4 regions of the Nonomuraea sp. NPDC003709 genome follow, and region 3 is predicted to be linked to each of the others. Evidence: riboswitches for the same ligand, from Rfam matches in the RefSeq annotation. Region 3 holds a riboswitch; each other region holds the start of a gene.
What was found. Region 3 has a riboswitch for cyclic di-AMP ahead of ABZX61_RS55810 (C40 family peptidase). Riboswitches for the same ligand answer to the same signal wherever they lie in the genome.
Positions count from the first base shown of each region.

Region 1: linked by a shared signal. The riboswitch ahead of ABZX61_RS31960 (GH25 family lysozyme) and the one ahead of ABZX61_RS55810 (C40 family peptidase) in region 3 are both predicted to bind cyclic di-AMP.
Region 2: linked by a shared signal. The riboswitch ahead of ABZX61_RS04760 (C40 family peptidase) and the one ahead of ABZX61_RS55810 (C40 family peptidase) in region 3 are both predicted to bind cyclic di-AMP.
Region 4: linked by a shared signal. The riboswitch ahead of ABZX61_RS29975 (hypothetical protein) and the one ahead of ABZX61_RS55810 (C40 family peptidase) in region 3 are both predicted to bind cyclic di-AMP.

Region 1 covers NZ_JBEXMW010000011.1:275,131-278,295, forward strand. Annotated here, with positions in the region: gene ABZX61_RS31955 (MBL fold metallo-hydrolase) at 1-730, shown strand, start outside; cyclic di-AMP (ydaO/yuaA leader) riboswitch at 1,197-1,341, shown strand; gene ABZX61_RS31960 (GH25 family lysozyme) at 1,353-2,120, shown strand; gene ABZX61_RS31965 (DUF4142 domain-containing protein) at 2,395-3,072, shown strand; gene ABZX61_RS31970 (MarR family transcriptional regulator) at 3,155-3,165, opposite strand, start outside.
Region 2 covers NZ_JBEXMW010000002.1:66,444-69,608, reverse strand. Annotated here, with positions in the region: gene ABZX61_RS04765 (hypothetical protein) at 1-589, opposite strand, end outside; gene ABZX61_RS04760 (C40 family peptidase) at 972-1,487, opposite strand; cyclic di-AMP (ydaO/yuaA leader) riboswitch at 1,561-1,725, opposite strand; gene ABZX61_RS04755 (NlpC/P60 family protein) at 2,120-3,094, opposite strand.
Region 3 covers NZ_JBEXMW010000031.1:33,938-37,102, forward strand. Annotated here, with positions in the region: gene ABZX61_RS55800 (sugar ABC transporter substrate-binding protein) at 1-237, opposite strand, end outside; gene ABZX61_RS55805 (ROK family transcriptional regulator) at 338-1,504, shown strand; gene ABZX61_RS55810 (C40 family peptidase) at 1,537-2,067, opposite strand; cyclic di-AMP (ydaO/yuaA leader) riboswitch at 2,116-2,259, opposite strand; gene ABZX61_RS55815 (3-isopropylmalate dehydrogenase) at 2,361-3,165, shown strand, end outside.
Region 4 covers NZ_JBEXMW010000010.1:240,472-243,636, forward strand. Annotated here, with positions in the region: gene ABZX61_RS29965 (aminotransferase class III-fold pyridoxal phosphate-dependent enzyme) at 1-330, shown strand, start outside; gene ABZX61_RS29970 (alpha/beta fold hydrolase) at 327-1,172, opposite strand; partial or broken gene ABZX61_RS29975 (hypothetical protein) at 1,424-1,789, opposite strand; cyclic di-AMP (ydaO/yuaA leader) riboswitch at 2,090-2,225, opposite strand; gene ABZX61_RS29980 (DUF5302 domain-containing protein) at 2,392-2,592, opposite strand; gene ABZX61_RS29985 (MDR family MFS transporter) at 2,641-3,165, opposite strand, start outside.

The DNA of each region.
Region 1 (3,165 bases), on a different contig from region 3:
CTATTACGCCCACATGGGCGCGCGCAACGCCGCCGGCGCGGAGCCGATCGACCTGACCCCGGCGCGGCCGGCCGACAGCGCTGAGCTGCTGGCTCGCCTGCGGGCGGGCGAATGGGTGGTGGACCTGCGCTCACGCAAGGCGTTCGCGGACCGGCACCTGGCCGGCACGCTCAGCTTCGGCCTGGACGGGCCGATGGCGACCTGGCTGGGCTGGCTGGCCCCGTGGGACATGCCGCTCACGCTGCTCGGCGAGTCGGCCGAACAGGTCGCCGCCGCCCAGCGCGAACTGGCCCGCATCGGCATAGACCGCCCGGCCGCCGCCTCGACCGGCACCGTCGAACAGTGGGCCGGACACGACCCGGGCCTGATCGCCGAGCTGACCACCGCGACCTTCGCCGACCTGGCCGCCGCCCGCGCGAGCGAACCGGCCATCTCCCGCGCGGGGGAACCGGTCGGCGGCCCGACCGTCCTGGACGTGCGGATGGGCAACGAATGGCGGGCCGGTCACGTGGCCGGCGCCGTGCACATCCCGCTGCCGGAGCTGCCGGAGCGCCTGGCCGAGGTGCCGGCGGGAACGGTGTGGGTGCACTGCGGCACCGGCTACCGGGCCGCGGCGGCCGCGAGCCTGCTGGCCCGCAGCGGCCGTCAGGTGGTCCACATCGACGACGCCTACTCCCGGGCCGCCGACGCCGGCCTGCCCATCACCACCCCCGACGAGACCCCCTCTTGACCACCCTCGGCCCCGGCGACACCGGGACGCCTGCCCGGATCCGGTGACCCGCCGGGGCCGATCGACGTGCGGACTCCCGGAGAGTTGGAGTCCGCCCGCCTGCCCGGCTCCCGCGTGCCCGACGGCGCCGCGGACGTCAAAGGACAGGGCTGGAGTCACGATTACCCGCAGAACGGCGTTTGGTCACAATGGCAACGCATGAATGGTCTGTCCCACCCGTGCCGAGATCATAAAGGCCCGCAAGCGACCCCCCCGATTTTTTGCCAAGCACCAGAATCCCTACAGGCACGGCATTTCAGCGCCGCCCAGTCGCCGACACCCGCGAATCAGATTTGCACTACTTGCACCATCTATGGATATATGTCTATCTTTTGCCTAGTTGCGGCACGGATGTGGCGCCCTTTCGCCGCATCGTTGCCGCTTCGTTGACCGGACCGCGCGCTGCCCGAAGAAGCCCTTCGGGGACAGCGTCCGGCCGCCGAATCCGCACCTCGCGGAACCGGGGACCCACGTTCTTGGGGTGAATCGGACGCCAGCCCAGGCTGCGCCATGTAGGGCACTTCCAGGCCCGAACCCGTCAGCTAACCCGGTAGGCGGTATGGAAGCAAGGAGTCAATGCCTCATGTCCAAGCCCCGGCTTGCCACCATCGCCTGCATCCTCAAGAATCACCGCGATCTCCTCACCAAATACCTCAGCTTCGCCGTCGCCGTCGCGATCCTCGCCGCAACCGCCGCCATCACCACCTTCGCATTCGCATCGCCCACCGAGCAGAGCCCGGCGCAGGCGACTCGCCATGGAGCCGGACCCCTCATCTACGGCCTGGACATCTCCAATTACGAGCCCCTGTACGACTGGAATGCCAGCCCGGCCAAGTTCGGCATCATCAAAGCCACAGAAGGCACGTCCTTCCGCGACGCCTCATTCGCCAGGCACTGGCGCGAGCTGGGCAAGAAGGGCATCGTGCGCGGGGCGTACCACTACGGCCATCCCCGCAACAATCCCATCGCGGAGGCCGAGCACTTCCTGTCCGTGGTGAACTCGCAGCCCGCCAAGGCCGGCGACCTGCTGGTCCTTGACCTGGAGACCGCGAACGGCAGATCCGTCGCCGAGGTCAACGCCTGGGCCAAGACGTGGCTGTCGTACGTGAAGGACCAGACGGGGATCACCCCGATGTTCTACAGCGGCTGGAACTTCGCCAACAAGTACGGCAAGGGCCTGTCCGAGTACCCGCTGTGGGTCGCCCACTACAGCAAGGCCAAGGGGGCCATCACCCCGCCCGCCGACTGGAAGTCCTGGGCCATCCACCAGTACTCCGAGTCCCCTGTCGACCAGAACGTCTCCGCGCTGACCGCCGACCAGTTGCGCGGCCTGGGCCGCCCCACGGCCTGAGCCCACCCGGCGGGTCCGCACCGCGATCGGGTTGCTCCCAGGTGAACGCCGCCCCGCGTGCTCCTCTCGGCCCGGAGGAGCACGCGGTGGACGCCGGTCACGGATGGCACCGGTGAAGGCCGCCTCGGACAACGGCTCAGCGGACCCCGGCAGTCTTGCCCAATGCAAATCTTGCACAATGCCATGAACACTCCCGCACCCTCCCGCGTATCCCTCAGTGACCGGCGCCACTCACGAAGGCCGCGTCCAAGGGACCGGAAGGGGATGACGGCGTATGCGACTCCTCGACAGCCGTCGCGCTCTCATCAGTTGCGGCATTGCCGCCCTCTGCACTCTGACCGCCTGCGCCGGCTACACGCCGACGCCCGTCTCTGACACCGCCGGCCTGAGCACCGAGCCGACCGCCGTCGAGACAGGACCGACCGACGCACCCACCGTCCAACCCGTGGAGGACGAGCCGGAGGCCCGCACCCGGCAGACCAAGTGGGGACCGCTGTCCGAGGCCGACCAGGAGCTCATCAAGAAGGTCCGGCTCGCCAGCCTGTGGGAGATGCCCATGGCCCAGGACGCGATACAGCGCGCCAACAGCGCCCGCGTCCGCCAGGTCAGCAAGGAGATCGCGGCTCAGCACGACATGCTCGACGGGCAGGTTCGCGACGTGGCCGCCAAGCTGAAGGTCAAACTGCCGGTGAAGCCCACGCCTCAGCAGCAGGACTGGATGACAGATATTTCCGGCAGGTCCGGATCCGCCTATGACAAGACGTACGTCAAATGGCTGCGGCTGGCGCACGGACAGATCTTCACCCTGATCGGCACGGTACGCGGCACCACGCAGAACACCCTGGTCCGGCGCTTCTCCGAACAGGCCAACGCCGCGGTGCTCAACCACCAGCGCCTCCTGGAGAGCACCGGCCTGACCACACCCGAGAGCTTCCCCACCCCGTCCATCTGACGGCCGAGGAGGGAGCCCGCACGGCTTCCGGCCGCCGCGAGGTGCCGGCATTTGGTCGGCGGCTCAGCGCCGCGTGAGCGATTCAGACAGCGG
Region 2 (3,165 bases), on a different contig from region 3:
GTCCGGGCAATTCCCTCGGCAGCCTCCCGGCCCGCACCTCGGCGGCGAGCTCGGCGGCCGCGGTCCTCACGGGGAGCCCGGAGTCGCGGTAGCCGACGTAGTCGGCGAACCCCTCATAGAGCCATGGGGGCAGGCGGTTGGTGCCGGCGACGACGTGGGTGAGCTCGTGGGTGAGTACGACGTCCTTGCCGGTGGAGTTCAGCCTGGCGAAGAACTCGGGGACGATGATCACACGCCCGCGATCGGCCACCGCCGCCAGCCCGTCGACCCGCCCCACCCCGGCCAGCCCGGCCGCCTCGGCGGCGGACGAGGGAACGACTACGAGCGGTCGTACTGACCTTCCGAGCACGGCCGACACCCGCTGCCCCGCCCGATCAGCCCTCCGTGCGACGTCGCCGAGCTCGGCGGGTGCGGTGTGCCGGCCGACGACCACGGACCGCGCCCCACGGGCCACGACCTCGCCGTCACCCCACAGGCCGCGGACTCCGGCGGGAAGGATGGGGGAATCGGGGGTGGGGGCGCTGCCGGGGGCGACGGCGAGAAGCAGGACGGAGACGATCGCGGCCCGCCGACTCACCTGCCCTGACACGATGCCCGATCGTAGCCGCCCGCCGACCCATGACCGGCCACTCCGCACCCCGAACCGCGCGCCCGTGAGAGCCGTCCACCCGCACCGCATGCGGTGGCTGCGCGCCAGAGGACGGGGAGCCTGGCCCGTGAGCCGTGACCCGTGAGCCGAGCGGCTGTGGGCCTGTGGGGCCACGTGCGCGAGGCCGGGAGGCGGGCGGTGTGGGTGGGTGGGGTGGCTGTTTTGAGGGGGCGCCGTGGCGGTGGGTGCGTTGTGCGGGTCAGCGGGCGTCTTCCTGGAGGCCCTCAGCCAGGTGCGGCGGGTGGTGCCGCCCGTGCTCCGCCGTAAAAAAATGAAAGTAACAATGGGAGAGCCCCGCCCGGAGGAGCCGGGCGGGGCTTCTTCACATGCCGGGACGAACAGCGCCGACGAACGACGCCCGCCGCCATTCACTCAGCTTGTCGATGCGTACCCGTTCGCCTGTCCGAGGCGAGTGGACCATCTTGCCCTTGCCGACGTACATGCCCACGTGGCCGAGCCCCCTGAAGAACATCAGGTCGCCGGGCCGGAGGTTCCGCCACGAGACCTTGTTCCTGGTGCGGGCGAACTGGCTGGCCGCCACGCGTGGGAGCTTCACCCCGGCCTTCTTCCAGGCGTACTGGACGAGGCCGGAGCAGTCGAACGAACCAGGGCCTGTGCCTCCGTACCGGTACGGGTCACCGACCTGGTTCTTGGCCACGGCGACGGCCTTGCTGGCCTTCGCCTTCTGACGGGCGACCTTGGCCGCCCTCAGCGCCGCGGCCGAGGTCGTCTTCGAGGTTCCGGCGGTTGCGGCCGCCTTGGTCGTCGAAGCCGAATCGGTCGTGGCCGCCTGAGCCGTTGGGGCATGGAGGATCGCACCTCCGGCCGTCACGGTCATCGTGAGCGCTACGCCACTCAGGGCAATGCGGGACAGACGGGGGTTATGCAGGGAGGTAGACAGGATTTCTCCTTGACTCTTCCACGAATGCCTACCGGGTTAGCTGACGGATTCGGGCCTGGAAGTCGCCCTACGGCGCGATGTGCGCGCCGATTCACCCCCTGATCCCTGGGGAACTGGGATCGCTGGGTCCCCGGCTCCGTGCCTCCTGGCTGCACGGATTCGGCAGGCCAACCGTCCCGACCAATGTGTTGATATGGGGACATTTGGGCGGTTGACCAGCGGATCTTTATCTGTCTCACACCGGGATAGACCGGTGCGGGTTCGCGGGGGACATGGCTTGTTCACCGCGACGTCGCCAGAAGCTACGCCGAAGGGTCAAGGATCGGCAAAGCGGAACACCGCTTGTAAAGATCAGATAGTGGAGTCAGTAAGGAGGGAAATCCCTGCTGGAACACCAGGTTCCGTTACCAAAATGTGACGCTGCTCACATTTGTTTTCGCGCCCGTTTGTCAGGCCCCAAATGTCGCGTTTGTCACACTTGTTGTGACTCGTCAGGCACGCTGGATCGTTCCCATCGCCCATCGGCCGAACCTCGTTCGGCTGATGCGATCAACGATCCGGCGTCGTAGCTACGGGCGGATGGCGCCCACGAGGCGGCCGCCGTACGCCGAGAGTTTGACGACCTTGACCACGTCGCCCGTCTGCGGCGCGTGAACGATTCTCCCGTCGCCGGCGTAGATACTGACGTGACCCAAGCTCGAGCTGAAGATGAGGTCCCCCGGCTGGAGGGCGCTCAGTGAGACCTTGCGGCTCGCACCCCAGGCCCACTGCTGCCAGGTCGTGCGCGGCAGCGACACGCCCGCGGCGCGCCACGACGCCTGGGTCAGGCCGGAGCAGTCCCAGCCGCCCGGACCCGTCCCGCCGAACACGTACGGCTTGCCCACCTGGGCGAAGGCGAAGCGCAGGACGGCGGCGGCGTTGCCCGAGGCCGGGCCCGTGTACTGGATGCCGACGCTGTTCGGGTTGCCGGGGTTGTAGGCGCCCAGCTTCTTCAGGAGCTTCTTCTGCTCGGAGATCAGCTTCATGATCTCCGAACGCTCCTTCTCGACCCCGTCCCGTTCCCGGTCGGCCGCCTCCAGCGCCTCTTCCGCCTTGTCGCGTTCGACCTTCAGCCCGCGGTTCTCCCGGTCGAACGCGGCCAGCTTCTCCGCCCGCTCCCGCGAGAGCTGCCCGGCCAGCGCCAGGCTCATCAGGAAGTCGTCGGGGCGGTCCGCGCTCACCAGGCCGGGCAGGGAGGTCACGTCGGTGCCGAGCTTGTAGCTGTCGACGGCCATGCCGATCACCTGGGCGCGCAGGTCCGCGACCGTCGCCAGCTTGGTCTTGTAGCGGTCGTTCAGCTTGGTGTAGGCGCCCTTGGCGGCCTTGTACCGCTCGGTGGCCGTGTTGAAGCGGTCGACGACCTTGTCGGCCTTGTCGTTGAGCTTGTCGAGCTTGGCCTTGGCCTGTCCGAGGGTGGGCCGGGGATCAGCGACGGCGGCTCCCATGGGGGACAGGACCAGCCCGAACGCGAGACCCGCGGCCACCGGCACCCTGCCAAACCTCACTGTGTCGCCTCCCAGGGATGATATCTGGGGCGAATAGTACAGAAGTGGCGGGTGAGGTCACACGTTATCCG
Region 3 (3,165 bases):
GAGGATCTTGCAGTCGGGGCAGAGCGACTTGACCTTCGCCTCGAACAGCGGGCGGTCGAACGCCTCGTATCGGGTGGTCTTGGACTCGGGCAGGAACAGCGCGATCGTCTTGCCGCCCTGGTTCTGCGTGGTCGTGGTGGTGGCGCCGGTGCCGTTTCCGGTGCTGTTCCCGGCGTTTCCGCAGGCGGCGGCCAGGAGGACCGCCGCGACAGGGATTGATCGCCATGCTCGGTGCATCGCACTTCGTCCTTCCGGATGTGCCGCCCCTGTGCTTGGTAAGAAAGGTAATTTACTATCAGGCACGTTGGCTAGGCTCTGTTTCCTCAAGGAGGGTGAGATGCGGGGCGACCTGGGTAATCCGCGGATGCTGCGAGTGCTGAACGAGCGCCGCCTGCTCGACCATCTTCAGGAGCACGGCCCCGCCTCGCGCACCGACCTCGCCAAGATCACCGGCCTGTCGAAGCCCACGGTGTCCGCGGCCCTGGCCGGGCTGGAGGTGGACGGGCTCGTTCACCTCGTCGGCGAGGTCTCCGGCCGCCCGGGGCCGGTCACGTCCCTGTACGACGTCAACGCCGCCGCCACCCACGTCGCCGGCGTCGACATCGGGCGTGACTGGATCAGGGTCGCCGTCGCCGACCTGCGCGGGAAATTCGCCGGCCGGAGGGACGGGCGCAACACCGCCCTCACCTCCGCCGAACTGGCTCTCCTGGTCGGACAGCTGTGCCGGGCCGCCGCCTCCGAGGCCGTCGTCGACTGGCCCGACATCGCCTGCGCCGTCGTCGGCACGCCCGGCGTGTACGACCCGGAGCTCGGCCGCCTGGAGTTCGCCCCCAACCTGCCCGGCTCCGACCTGGCCGAGCGCCTGCGCGCCGAGATGGAGGTCGACCTCGTCATCGAGAACGACATCAACCTGGCCGCCGTCGGCGAGCACACGCACGGGGCGGGGCGCGGCAAGTCCAACTTCGCGCTGGTGTCCGTCGGCACCGGCGTCGGGATGGGCATCGTGATCAATGGTGAGCTGTACGTGGGCGCCCGGGGAGCGGCGGGGGAGGTCTCGTACCTGCCCGCGACCGAGGACCCGGCGCCGCCGGCCGGTGACGCCCTGGCCCACGGCGCCACGGAGGCGGTCGCCGCCGCGCCCGGAGTGGTCCGCGCGGCCCGCGCCGCCGGCCTGAGCCTGCGGACGGCCAAGAAGGTCTTCGCCGCGGCCGCCTCCGGCGACAGAGTGGCCCGCTCGGTGGTGGAGGCCGAGGGGCGCCGCATCGGCGGCCTGCTGGTTGCGGTGGCCGCCGTGCTGGATCCGGAGGTGATCGTGCTCAGCGGCGGCGTGGGCCGCAACCTGGACCTCCTGGGGGAGTCCATCGAGGCCCGCATCGCCGAGCTCGGCCCGCTGCGGCCGTCGGTGGTGGCCAGCACGCTGGGGGACAGCGGCGTCCTGCTGGGCGCGGTGGCCCGCGCCAGGGCCCGCGCCTGGGAGCTCATCTTCGACGCCCGCCTCCCCTGACCGTCGCGTGGGGAGGCGGACGCCGCGGCCTCCTACAGGGTGGCCGTGAGGGTGGTGGGCGTTTCGTCGCGCTGCTTCTGGAGCTTGGACCAGAGCCGTACGCCCTTGCGGTCGGGGCGGACGCCACCCACGAAGGAGTCTCTGCGCCAGGAGGTCAGGCGCTCTTCCTTGACCACGTCACCCGTGTGCGGCGAGTGGACCATGTAGCCGGGCCGGGAGATCATCCCGACATGCCCGAGGCCGTGGAAGAAGACCAGGTCGCCGGGTTCGAGGTCCTTCCAGGCGATCTTCTTGGTGAACGCGCCGTACTGTTCGGCGGCGGTGCGGGGGAGTTCGATTCCGGCGTGCTCGTACGCCCTGAGCATGAGCCCGGAGCAGTCGTATCCGCTCGGGCTGGCGCCGCCCCACACGTACGGGGTGCCGCGCTTGCTCATGGCGAACTTGATGGCGACCTTCCAGGCGGGCTTCGGAGCCTGTTTCTCCTGGATTTCCTTGATCTGGCCGCCGGTCAGGGTGGTGAGGTCGTCGATCTTGGCCGAGGCATGGGCTGGGGAGGCCAGCATGAGCCCGGCGGCGCCCGCCGCCAGGACAATGGCGATTCGAGACAGGGGTCTGTCCTTCCATAAGGCCGGCCGGGTTAGCTGACGGGCTCGGGCCTGGAAGTAGCCCTACGGCATGGGGGTGCCGACTCGCCCCAGGGGGAATGTGGGTCCCCGGCTCCACGCAACGGCGCGCGGATTAGGCTGGTCGGTGACTTTAACGAAACGGTCAAAGAACCGCAATACCGGACAAAGGGGGCGTCCGAAAGATGAGATGAAGTGTTCGTCAGCCGAGACGACGCGGTAAGGTACCGCCCATGGAGTCGCGTAACATCCGTCTGGCCGTCATCCCCGGCGATGGGATCGGCACCGAGGTCGTGGCCGAAGGGCTCAAGGTCCTGGAGGCAGTGGGCACGAAGATCGAGCCCACTCACTACGACCTGGGAGCCGCACGCTATCACCGTACCGGCGAGACGCTGCCCGACGCCGTGCTCGAAGAGCTGCGCGGCTACGACGCGATCCTGCTCGGCGCCGTGGGCGACCCCAGCGTGCCGCCGGGCATCCTCGAGCGCGATCTGCTGCTGCGGCTCCGCTTCGAGTTCGACCACTACGTCAACCTGCGCCCGGTCAAGCTGTTCCCCGGCGTGGAGACCCCGCTGGCCGACACGCCGCCGGAGAACATCGACATGATCGTCGTCCGCGAGGGCACCGAGGGCCTCTACGCGGGCACCGGTGGCGCCATGCGGCGCGGCACCCCGCACGAGATCGCCACTCAGGAGTCGCTCAACACCGCCTACGGTGTCGAGCGCGTGGTGCGCTACGCGTTCGAGAAGGCCGTCACGCGGCCGCGCAAGAAGCTGACGCTCGTCCACAAGACCAACGTCCTCACCTTCGCCGGTGACCTGTGGCAGCGCACGGTCAACCGCCTGGCAGCGGAATACCCCGACGTCACGACCGACTACTGCCACATCGACGCGGCCTCGATGTTCTTCGTGAGCCAGCCGGAGCGGTTCGACGTGGTCGTCACCGACAACCTGTTCGGCGACATCATCACCGACCTGGGCGCCGCCATCGCGGGCGGCATCGGCCTGGCCGCCAGCGGCAACATCAACCCCGAGCGGT
Region 4 (3,165 bases), on a different contig from region 3:
GCGACCATCGAGACGCTACGCGACACGGACGGCATCGGCGCCATGGAACGCGCGGGCACGCAGCTCCGTGAGGGGCTTTACGCGCAGGCCAAGTCCCACGGGTTCGTGGTGAACCAGACGGGACCCGTCACGATCCCGTGGCTCAGCTTCGACGGGGACGCCGACCTCTCCGTCGCGATGTGGTGGAGCGACGCCTGCCTGCGGCACGGGGTCTACCTGCACCCGTGGCACAACTGGTTCATGTCGGCCGCGCACACGGAGGCCGACGTGGCCAGGGCGCTGGAGGGCACGGACCAGGCGTTCGCGGAGACCCGTGCCCACTTCGGCTAGGGAGCGGTGAGCTTGCTGATCTCGGCCACGACGGACGGCCAGAGCATGCGCGGCAGGTCGTGGCCCATGCCCGGGTAGGTCACCAGCCGGGCGCCCGGGACGGCCGCGGCCGTGGCCTGGCCGCCCGCGACCGGGACGAGCTGGTCCGCCTCCCCGTGCAGCACCAGCGTGGGCACCCGCACCCCGGCGAGCCCTGCCGTGCGGTCGCCCGAGGCCATGATGGCGGCGAGCTGCCGGGCCGTCCCGCCGGGGTCGAAGCAGCGGTCGAACGCGAGTCCGGCCAGCAGGGTGATCCGCTCGCGGTCCAGCTCGTATCCGGGCGAGCCGATGACCGACCAGGTCAGCACCGCCTGGGCCTGGACCGCTTCGCGGTCGGCGGGAGGCGCGGCCATGAGGGTGGCGAGCGCGGCCTCGGTGGGCGGGGCCGCCGAGGGGCCGGGGGTGGACATGATCGAGGTCAGGGTCAGCACCCGGTCCGGGTGGCGGATGGCCAGCGCCTGGGCGATCATGCCGCCCATCGACGCTCCGACCACGTGGGCGGCCGGCCAGCCCAGCGCGTCCATGAGTCCCGCCGAGTCGTCGGCCAGGTCGTCCAGCAGATACGGCGAGGGCGCCCCCATCGCGGGAACGCCCTTGTCGTGGAAGTGTGTGGAGAGACCGGCGTCGCGGTTGTCGAACCGTACGACGTGGTGTCCCTGGTCCGCCAGCAGCGCGCAGAGCCCTTCATCCCAGTGGATGAGCTGCGCGCCGAGCCCCATGATGAGGAGCAGGGGGCGCCCCTCGTGCGAGCCGAAGCTCTCGTAGGCGATTTCGATGCCGTTCGCGGCTACGCGGGTGGTCACGAGGACCAGAATGACATTCTGGTCCAGGTCCGTAAAGTTCAGCCCTTGAGAAGATTGCGAACGCGGTCGCTGGCGAGCACCACGCCGCCGCCCACCGCGGCCACGGCGCTGGCCACGACGGCGCCCGTGCTGGCGCTCCACTCTCCGGCCTCGCGCGCCGGCGGCGGCACGGCCGCACCGGCCGCCGGGGGCTCGGCCGGGTTGTCGTCGCGCTCGGACCAGGCGCCGGTCGAGAACGGGACCGGGTAGTTCTTCTTGCCGGGACCGTTGCCCCACTTGGTGATGACGTAGTCGACCTTGATGTGCCCCTGGCCGCCGACGCCGTCGACGCCGAGCGTCTCCATGTTGAACGAGCCGCCGGTCAGCTCCGCGAACGTCTTGCCGTCCAGGTCGAGCATGACGCCGTTGTTGGAGGGCACGCCCGGGCCGCGGTCGCCGACGAAGAAGGGCAGCTTCTTGCCGTCGTGAATCACGTATCCCTCGGTCATGAGCGGCCAGCTCGGGCTGGCGGCCATACCTTTCTGCATGGGCTTGCCGCTGGCGGGCAGGCCGGTGTCCCCGGCGCGGCCGGAGGAGTCGTCCCAGAAGTACGAAGCAGTGGTCGAGCCCTTGAGCAGGACCTTCTCTTCCGTGTTGGAGTCGGCGTGGGCCGCGGTGCCGGCGATGGTGAGCGCGCCGACGGTGGAGGCGGTGAGCAGAGCGAGGGTACGCAAACCAGAACGTGCAGACATGAAAAGTACAGTCCTTCGCGAGGGGGCAGGGAGATTGCGCTCGCTTGAAAAAGGGCGTAGCAGGGGAAAGCACCTGACAGGGGGAGAGCTACGCGGAGCGCGAAACGAGCCTGGAGAAGGGACCGCTCAGAGGGCGGCCGTCATCACGCTGTAGGGGTGTTCTACGTGATCATTCAAGTTCTGCATATGTCCTCTCCATCTCGCCTACCGGGTTAGCTGACGGGTTCGGGCGGTGGAGTTGCCCTACCGACGCAAAGTCGGATTCACCCCAGGGAGGTGGGTCCCCGGCTCCCGAGTGATCGGGATTAGGCGCCAGCCGGCTGGTTCCCTTGTGTGGTCCACGCCACCGGCTGGTAAGTGGGCATCACTCTAACCACGTATTCCGGACAAACACAAACAGTTCGTCATGAATCGGTGTAAAGATCTACCTGCCCCCGGCATAGAGAAAGGGGGCACGGCATTGCCGTACCCCCTTGAAATTCCCGGCCTCAGCCGCCGCTCTTGCGCCTGAACGATCTTTTACTCGCAGCCGGACCGTGCGCCCCGTGGATCTTCGATGGGTCGCCGCCCTTGCCACCCGCGCTCGAGTCCGCGTGCTGGTTACGCTTGCGCTCCAGCGCCTCGCGGAACTTGCGCTTCATCTCGTCCTCGGGAGTCTCGCTGACTTCCGGCTCCGGTGTTTCCGCCATGAGGACCTCCATGGTGTTGGGGACTATCACAGCTTCGCATGGCGCCGCTTATGACGCGAAACTGGCCTCAACCCTGTTCTGCGGCGTGGCGGGCACCTCCAGCCGCCTGGCCGGCATCACCACCAGCGCGATCAAAGCGAGCAGCGCCCCTGCCACCCCCAGCGACGGGATGACCGCCGCCGCGGCGGAGGCGTGCGCGGCGGCCAGGCCGTGCACGGGCGCCTCCGCCGTGACCGTCGAGGTGTAGAGGGTGCCGCCGACGGCCAGCGCCACGGAGCCGCCGATCTGGCGGAAGAAGGTCAGGTTCGCGGAGGCGACGCCGATGTACTGCGGCTCGACGGACTGCTGGGAGGCCACGGTCAGGCCGGACAGCATCGGGCCCATGCCCAGCCCGATCAGCAGCATCCAGCCGGCCAGCAGGAGCCCGTTGGTCTGCGCGGTCAGGTTCAGGCAGAGCAGGGCGCCCGCGACGAGCAGGAACGGGGAGGCGACCAGCCACGGCTTGTAGACCCTGGTCCTGGACATGAGCGTGCCCATGACGACGCTGCCCAGGACCATGGCCAGCGTCATCGG